DNA from 2 places in the Colwellia sp. KU-HH00111 genome. Region 2 is predicted to be linked to the other one. Evidence: predicted binding sites of a transcription regulator. Region 2 holds the regulator's gene; the other holds the start of a gene.
The links. The regulator NrdR, encoded in region 2, represses ribonucleotide reductase genes. The targets are predictions, from matches to a motif close to AAACACNANATNTNGTGTTT.

Region 1: the regulator NrdR is predicted to act here: its motif matches at 2,826-2,845, upstream of nrdG (anaerobic ribonucleoside-triphosphate reductase activating protein).

What each region holds. Positions count from the first base shown of each region.
Region 1 is NZ_BAABWO010000012.1:84,987-89,759, forward strand. It holds gene ABXG98_RS17840 (adenosylcobalamin-dependent ribonucleoside-diphosphate reductase) at 1-1,958, shown strand, start outside; gene ABXG98_RS17845 (vitamin B12-dependent ribonucleotide reductase) at 2,038-2,787, shown strand; gene nrdG (anaerobic ribonucleoside-triphosphate reductase activating protein) at 2,974-3,471, shown strand; gene nrdD (anaerobic ribonucleoside-triphosphate reductase) at 3,458-4,773, shown strand, end outside.
Region 2 is NZ_BAABWO010000001.1:418,122-422,894, forward strand. It holds gene ABXG98_RS01715 (hypothetical protein) at 1-114, shown strand, start outside; gene glyA (serine hydroxymethyltransferase) at 415-1,671, shown strand; gene nrdR (transcriptional regulator NrdR) at 1,816-2,298, shown strand; gene ribD (bifunctional diaminohydroxyphosphoribosylaminopyrimidine deaminase/5-amino-6-(5-phosphoribosylamino)uracil reductase RibD) at 2,359-3,552, shown strand; gene ABXG98_RS01735 (riboflavin synthase) at 3,566-4,237, shown strand; gene ribBA (bifunctional 3,4-dihydroxy-2-butanone-4-phosphate synthase/GTP cyclohydrolase II) at 4,291-4,773, shown strand, end outside.

The DNA.
Region 1 (4,773 bases), on a different contig from region 2:
CAGCAGGTCGGATCGTTTCAAATGCAGGTGCAGGTGCGCAAAAACCCGCCTCATCTACCATTAATTGTACTGTTTCAGCCACCATTGAAGATTCAATGCATGGTATTGTCGGTGAAGCCGTGAGTAAAGCGAGCTTAACGCTAAAAGCAGGTTGTGGTATCGGCTATGACTTCTCAACAATTCGACCTGACGGTGGCTATGTTGCAGGGGCTGGCGCAACCACCTCAGGGCCACTGCCGTTTATGGATATTTTCGATACCATGTGTAAAACCGTATCCTCTTCTGGTGGACGTCGTGGTGCACAAATGGGCACTATTGATTGTCAACATCCTGATATCATGTCGTTTATTAAAGCCAAGCGTGAAGATGGTCGTCTGCGTCAGTTTAATCTTTCTATCTTAATTACCGATCCCTTCATGGAAGCGGTTAAAGCCGATGCAGATTGGCAGTTAGTTTTCCCTACCAATAAAAATGAAATTGCGCTTGATGGTTTAGCCTTTGACGCAGAAAATAATACCGATGATGTTATCTGGCGCGAATGGCCACTTAATATGGACGGTTATCTAGTCAATGGTGCAGGCGAAACCGCCTGTAAAGTTTATCGCACTATCCGCGCGAAAAACTTGTGGAATATGATCATGAACGCCACTTATGATTATGCTGAGCCGGGTTTTATCCTGATCGACAAAGTCAATGAATATAACAACAATTGGTTTGGTGAGCTCATTCGCGCAACTAACCCTTGTGGCGAGCAACCACTTCCGCCAAATGGCTCATGCTTATTAGGCTCAATCAATTTAACCGCTTTTGTAAATAACCCGTTCACTGCACAAGCAAGCTTTGATTGGGATCGATTCAAAAAAGTGGTGCGAATTTTCACCCGCATGCTTGATAATGTGGTTGAAATTAATGGTTTACCTTTACCTGAGCAAGTTGCTGAAATTGAAAGCAAACGCCGCCATGGCATGGGCTATTTAGGCTTAGGATCTGCCATGACCATGTTGGGTATGAAGTATGGTAAAAACAATTCAGTGAAGTTCACTGATGAAGTTACTAAGCATTTAGCCATAGAGGGCTGGCGTGAAGCGACTAAACTTGCCAAAGAAAAAGGCGGCGCTCCTTTCTTAAATGACATGTATACCATCACTGGCGCTTTATTGCGTAAACGCCCTGAATTGGCCGACAAATATAAATTAGGTGATCAAGTTAAAGGGGTTGAATTACACCTTAATTATAGCCGATATATGAAAAACATTGTTGCCGAGTTAGGTGAAAAGTGGCTTGAAGAAGCGCTAACAACTGGATTACGTTTTACTCACCACAGCTCTATTGCACCAACAGGCACCATAGCACTGTCCATAGGCAATAACGCCAGTAATGGTATTGAGCCTAGCTTTGCTCATGACTACAAACGTAACGTCATCATTCCTGGAAAATCGACCAAACAACAAGTCAATGTTCGCTCTGCGGAAGTATTAGCCTATGAACGACTAATGAAAAGCACCCATGGTGATGATTGGCAGTTACCGATGATCAAAATGGGCACAGTATTATCATTAGATTTATCACAACTGCCAGAAAGCTTTGTTGATACCTCTACCGTTACCCCATCAGAACATGTTGCGGTACAAGCAGCGGCGCAGAAGTGGATTGATAGCTCAATCTCCAAAACAGTGAATATTCCAACGGAGTTCCCGTTCGAGCAGTTTGAAGATGTCTATTTAGAAGCTTACAAAGCAGGTTTAAAAGGCTGTACTACCTTTAGATTTAACCCTGAAAACTTTTCAGGAGTACTGGTTAATGAAGCAGATCTTGCCAATACCGAGTATCAATTTACCCTCGAAGATGGTGAAGTGATAAAAGTAAAAGGTAATGAAAAAGTCGTTTACGAAGGTCAAGAGCACATTGCTTCTAACTTATTTGAAGCCATTAAAGAAGGGCAATACGGCCGATTTTAACATCACACGTAACAAGCCTTGAAGCAAAACTAATTTAGTCGGCTGCTATAATTAGCAGCCATTTAAAAGAGAAAACATCATGACACAATCATCGTCGACGCCAAAACCTGTAGAAATCAGCAAAAAGATCACTGGCGTATCAGTAGTCAATAAAGACACCTCTACTGAAAACCCAGCACCAACAGCGCAATCACCTAAAGTTGAAGTTATTCAAGAGACTAAACGTCCAAAGCAATTAGACTCTAGAACCTATAAAATCAAAGCAACCACAGGTTATGAACATGCCTATTACGTGAGCATTTCAAACGTGGTACTCAATGAGGGCACACCGTTAGAAGAAGTACGTCCTTATGAAATCTTCATCAATACCAAAGACAAAATAAATGTTCAATGGGTACACGCCTTAACCTTTATGATGTCAGCCATCTTTCGTAAAGGCGGTGAATACATGTTCTTACTTGATGAATTACGCGAAGTATCTTCACCCAATGCTGGCTGGTTTGGTCAACATACCCGTGGAGGTAATCCTAGATATATAGAGTCCATGGTCTCAGCAATTGCCGATACCATTGCCTTTCATGTTGAACAAACCTGTGGGGTTGGCGTTGAAGCAATTGAATTATCTGAAGCTGCAAAAGCGATTATTGAAGAAAAAAAAGCAGCGTACTTAAAAAATCACGCAGCGAACTCAACATCAGCAGATGTAGCTAATGATGATGCGGGCATGCCAAACGCACAAGATTGCCCTAAGTGTAAAGTTCGTAATGCGGTAATAAAACTAGATGGGTGTTTAACTTGCGTTTCCTGTGGCGATTCTAAGTGCGGCTAATTGAACAAAACCGCCTTAAAAGCAATTAACAAATACAAAAACACTATATATAGTGTTTTTGTCGTTTAAGATTACCACATATAGATAACCCGTTGATGAAAAGTTGATCTCGATCAACTAACAACATAGTCGTATTACTATATATTGTGTTTACTAAAAATAAAAACACAATATATAGGTTAGTACATGGAATTTAATTGCCTGCCCCCAACCACAATTTTTCAAGAAGTGCCCAATGAAATAAGTCTATGCTTTAGCATTACTGGCTGCAAAGTTGGTTGTAAAGGTTGTCATAGCACAGAGCTATGGAATGAAAACTACGGCAGTTCATTAACAAATCAAACCTTTATCAGTTGGTTAAATAAATATCAAAATTTAATCAGCTGCGTGTTATTTTTTGGTGGCGAATGGCAACCAAACCAACTTATTGAAAAACTACTTATCGCCAAAAATTTTGGTCTTAAAACCTGCTTGTATTCTGGTGAAAAACATATCGATATTAGCATTACCCAACACCTAGATTTTTTGAAAACGGGGGCATGGCAACCAACACTTGGCGGCTTAGAAAGCCCTGATACCAACCAAGTTTTTCGCAATGTAAAAACCGGTGAAAAACTCAACCATTTATTTCAAAAACACCACTCTACTCATTTATTAAAAGGAGTTAACAATGTTGCAGCTTAGTGAACAACAAATTAATAGTAAAAAAGATTTTATCCACCAGTATTTTTCAGCCAAAAATGCCGCCGACGGCTCAAAAATGGACGCCAATGCCAATGTCAGCCATAAAAATATTGCCACTTTAGAAGCTGAACTATTAAAAGACTGTTTTGTACAAATTAACCGAGGGTTAGTACAAGACAAAATTCGCGAATCGTTTGGTGAGGAACTAGCAACTGAATATTTACGTCAGATTGAAAATCACGAAATCTATGTCCATGATGAAACTAGCTTAAAGCCCTACTGCACATCTATTAGTATGTATCCTTTTTTACTCGACGGACTCACTAAGTTGGGCGGCGAGTCAAAAGCACCTAAACACTTAGAGTCATTTTGTGGTTCATTTGTAAACTTAATTTTTGCTATTTCCGCGCAATTTGCCGGTGCGGTAGCGACAGTTGAATTTATCACTTATTTTGATTATTTTGCTCGTTTAGAATACGGTGATGACTATTTAACCACGCACAAATCAGCCATCGAAAATCATTTACAGCACGTAGTTTATGCCATCAACCAACCTGCAGCGGCACGTGGGTATCAAAGTGTTTTTTGGAATATTTCTTTATTCGATCAACATTATTTTACTGCGATGTTTGAACATTTTGTTTTTCCTGACTTTTCCAAACCTAAATGGCAAACGGTCGAACAATTACAATTATTTTTTCTAGATTGGCTAAACAACGAACGAGAAAAAGCCGTGTTAACTTTTCCGGTGGTCACTGCCGCCATGCTTACTGAAAATGGTCAATGCAAAGATATGGACTTTGCTTATCAATTGGCTGAGCAAAAAGCTCAAGGTAACTCGTTGTTTGTGTATTTGTCTGACAGCCCAGATTCACTGGCATCTTGTTGCCGTTTACGTAATGAAATTTCTGATAACACCTTTTCCTATACGTTAGGTGCTGGCGGAGTTGCTACCGGCTCTATTAATGTAATCACTTTAAACATGAATAGACTGGTACAAGATGGTCGAGACTTACAAAGCGAAATTGAAAAGATACAAAAATACCAAGTTGCCTACCGAAAATTGATGGAAGATTATAAGGCGCAAGGGGCTTTATCTGTTTATGATGCCGGCTTTATTGATCTCGACAAACAGTTTTTAACCATTGGTATCAATGGTATGGCCGAAGCAGCCGAATTTAGTGGTATCACGGCAAGTAATAACCAAGCGTATAAAGATTTCGTCAGTAGCAAGTTAAAGGTGATTTATCAAGCCAATCAAGCGGCTAAAAAGCAGTACGGGTATATGTTCAATACTGAGTT
Region 2 (4,773 bases):
CCTGCCTTTTTAATCATTAATTTATTTGTGTTTACACTATGGATTGTTGCTCATCTATTTCATCTGAAACGCTCTAATGAATTGAAACAGTTAAAAGGTTTACTATCAAAATAAAAATTCGATTATGGCTGTATTTCTGAGTTATATTTTGAAATTTACGAGCTTATCGTTTTAAATTTGTTGTTATTCTGTTTTTTATTCGCTATATTCTACCGTTATAGAATTTGATCTAATCGTTGAAAGCTTAGATCGAATAAAACACTATAACTTGTGGCATAAATCAGTGCGAAAAGAGCTAAACACATGTACATTTTTAATGTACAAAATGGCTCATTTCAGGCAGAATACGCCGCATTAAACTTAGGAAAACATCTTAACCGTTCTAGCCAACGGCTGGCCACTTGAGGAAAAAACATGTTTACTCGTGATATGAATATTGCTGATTATGATGCTGAACTTTATGAAGCAATGAGCAAAGAAGTTGTGCGTCAAGAAGAGCATATTGAACTAATTGCATCTGAAAACTACTGTAGTCCGCGTGTACTTGAAGCGCAAGGCTCACAATTAACCAACAAATATGCTGAAGGTTATCCTGGTAAACGTTATTACGGTGGTTGTGAGTATGTAGATGTTGCTGAGCAATTAGCCATTGACCGCGCTAAAGAATTATTTGGTGCTACTTATGCTAACGTTCAACCACATGCTGGCTCACAAGCTAATGCGGCGGTTTTTCAAGCCTTAGTTACACCTGGTGGAAAAGTATTAGGCATGAGCTTGGCTCACGGTGGTCATTTAACGCATGGCTCACATGTTAACTTCTCAGGTAAGTCTTATGAAGCGTTCCAGTATGGGTTACACCCTGAAACAGGCGACATTGATTATGATGAAGTTGAGCGTTTAGCTAACGAACATAAACCTGAAATGATCATCGGTGGTTTCTCTGCGTTTTCTGGTATTGTTGACTGGGCGCGTATGCGTAAAATTGCCGACAGCGTAGGCGCTTATTTCTTCGTTGATATGGCTCACGTTGCAGGTCTGGTTGCGGCTGGTTTATATCCAAACCCTGTTCCTCATGCTCATGTTGTTTCGACAACTACTCATAAAACCTTAGCAGGCCCTCGTGGTGGTTTGATTGTTTCAGCGTGTGATGATGAAGGTATCTATAAAAAATTAAACAGTGCGGTATTCCCTGGTGGCCAAGGTGGTCCATTAATGCATATCATCGCTGCAAAAGCGGTTGCCTTTAAAGAAGCATTAGCGCCAGAATTTAAAGCTTATCAACAAAATGTGTTAGATAATGCTAAGGCTATGGTTGCAGTGTTACAAGAACGTGGCTATAAAGTAGTATCAAATGGTACGGAAAATCATCTGTTATTACTTGATTTAATTGATAAAGATATTACTGGTAAAGATGCTGATGCAGCGTTAGGCAAAGCACATATCACAGTGAATAAAAACTCTGTACCAAATGATCCTCGTTCTCCATTTGTAACTAGTGGCTTACGTTTAGGAACACCGGCTATTTCACGTCGCGGTTTTGGCATTGAAGAAACGAAAGCACTAACTGGATGGATTTGTGATATTTTAGATGATATCAACAATGAAGATGTTATTGCACAGGTACAAGACCAAGTTAAAGCTCTATGTTCACGTTTCCCTGTATACAAGTAGTATATTGAATATAAAAAACTAATTTACAAATTTAAGTGAATTTATATTAAAATGGTCGCAATTATGCGGCCATTTTTGGTTTTTATTATGATAAATAACACGTGCCGCTAGATCTTACAGCTAAATATTGACTATAGGTAAACTATGTATTGTCCCTTTTGTAGTGCACAAGAAACGAAGGTTATTGACTCGCGTTTAGTTTCGGATGGGCACCAAATCAGACGTCGCCGTGAATGTTTGTCGTGTCATGAGCGCTACACAACATTTGAAACTGCCGAGCTAGTTATGCCGAGAATCATCAAGCGAGATGGTACACGAGAGCCGTTTAATGAAGATAAAATGCGTAGCGGATTAATGCGCGCACTCGAAAAACGACCGGTAAGTACAGAGCAGGTAGAGTTATCTATTAACAAATTGAAATCGCAAATGCGTGCTACTGGTGAGCGTGAAATAACCAGCGAAATGCTCGGCAATTTGCTTATGTCTCAATTAAAAGAATTAGACAAGGTCGCCTACCTACGCTTTGCTTCAGTGTATTTGTCATTTGAAGATATTAGTGAATTTGCTGATGAAATTGCCCGTTTAGGCAAAGAAAGCCTCAGTAGAGGAAAATCAGCAAATAAATAGTTTGTAGGCTAAGTCTAGATAACCTCAGCAGTTTTCCATCACAAATAAGGTATAAAAGGTATAGTGTTTAGCGAGCAAGATCATCACTACATGGCATTGGCAATTAAACTTGCCCAAAAAGGTCATTATACCACGTCACCAAATCCAAGAGTTGGCTGTGTATTAGTGAGCCATGTAGAAGGCAAAGAAATAATTATTGGTTCTGGTTTTCATCAAATGGCAGGGCAAGGGCATGCTGAAGTGAATGCCTTGCTTGACGCTAGCAAAAATTATCCGCAATTAATAAAGGGTGCTACTGCTTACGTTACGTTAGAGCCATGTAGTCATTTTGGCCAAACCCCACCGTGTGCTCAAGGTTTAATTAATGCAGAAGTGCAACGTGTGGTTGCCGCCATGGTCGATCCTAACCCTAGAGTTGCAGGTCGTGGTTTGAAAATGCTTGAGCAAGCAGGAATCCAAACAGAGTCCGGACTATTAGAACATGAAGCCAAAGCACTCAATTTAGGTTTTATCAAGGTGATGACACAAAACTTACCTTATGTAAGAGTTAAGTTAGCCGCTAGTCTAGATGGTAAAACCGCCATGAAAAGTGGTGAGAGTAAGTGGATTACTTCAGTTGATGCTAGGCGTGATGTGCAAAAAATTAGAGCGCAAAGCTGCGCTGTTATCACTGGCGCTGATACTGTTTTAATGGATGATGCCAAAATGACGGTTCGTTGGTCTGAGTTGGGGGAATTAAAAGCACATTACCCACAAGCGCAAGTTCGCCAACCAGTACGTGTGGTGATTGATAGCCAAAACCGTTTAACACCAAGGTTGGCATTTTTTCAGCAAGCATCTGCTATTATTATTGTTCGAGGAAAATATGATGAGCAAGACCTTGAAAACATTCATCAGTGGCCTCATTTTGTAGAACAAGTACAACTACCAATGATAATGCCAAGCCAAGGTGAAAGTGATAAAGCTCGTGCTAAAATTGACCTGACAGCATTGTTGAAATGTCTTGCACAGCGGGGCTTAAATGATGTTTTAGTCGAGTCTGGTGCTAATTTAGCGGGGGCATTTATCGAGCAGGATTTAGCCGATGAACTTATACTGTATCAAGCGCCTAAATTACTTGGTGGAGATGGAAAAAACTTAGTTAACATGCCAAATACCAGTACTTTGGTTCAAGCAAAAGCCTTATCTATTGCTGATGTTCGCATGGTTGGCTGTGATATTCGCATTATAGCTAAACTGACAAAAAACACTTAACAAGAGAGTCATTATGTTTACCGGAATTATCGAAGCGATTGGCACCATAAAAGCAATTAATATCAATGCTCAGGGAGCACGCTTAGTCATCGCGACTAATATCTTAGATATGAGTGATGTTAATCTAGGTGACTCAATAGCTACTAATGGTATTTGCCTTACTGTGGTTGAGTATGATCAACATAGCTACAGTGCAGATGTGTCAAATGAAACATTAGAGCGTACTGGCTTTGCTCACTATAGCGTAGGTATGCAAGTTAATTTAGAAAAGGCAATGTTAGCCAGTACACGTTTTGGTGGTCATATGGTGTCAGGCCATGTAGATGGTGTCTGCAATGTATTATCAATCACCAATAACGGTAATAGTATTGAATATTGGCTATCAATGCCAAGCGACTTAGCCCATTATATCGCTGAAAAAGGCTCAATAACCGTTGATGGTACCAGTTTAACGGTTAATGCATTAAGTGCTGATAATACTAAGTTTAGATTAACCATAGTGCCACATACGGTGAAAGAGACTATTTTTGCTCACTATCAAGTCGGCACTAAAGTGAACTTAGAGGTTGATTTGATTGCCCGCTACCTAGAAAGATTATTAACGAAAGAAAAATCAGCACACCCCGTTGAGCCTAGCTCAAACGTTACCGCGTCTATGTTACAAAAAGCAGGTTTTATTAAGTAACATCAAAAATAACCATTAATTACTATTACCCAAAAGATAGAAAAGAGAATCACATGAATTTAAATACCCCACAAGAAATAATCGACGATATTGCTTTAGGTAAAATGGTTATTTTAATGGATGATGAAGACCGAGAAAATGAAGGTGATTTCATCATGGCTGCTGAAATGGTCACACCTGAAGCCATTAACTTTATGGCAACTCATGGTCGTGGCTTGATTTGTATGCCGATGACTCAAGAGAAGTGTGAAAAGTTAAAGCTACCTTTAATGGTCGATAAAAATGATGCTCAATTTAGTACCAATTTTACCGTCTCTATTGAAGCCGCTACTGGTGTTACTACAGGTATTTCAGCTGCAGACAGGGCCACTACTGTACTTGCTGCTGTTGCTAAAGATGCAACGCATTTAAATATTGTACAACCAGGACATATCTTTCCATTAATTGCTAAAGATGGTGGTGTGTTAAATCGTGCTGGCCACACAGAGGCAGGTGTTGATCTAGCGCGTATGGCTAATCTTGAACCAGCAGCGGTT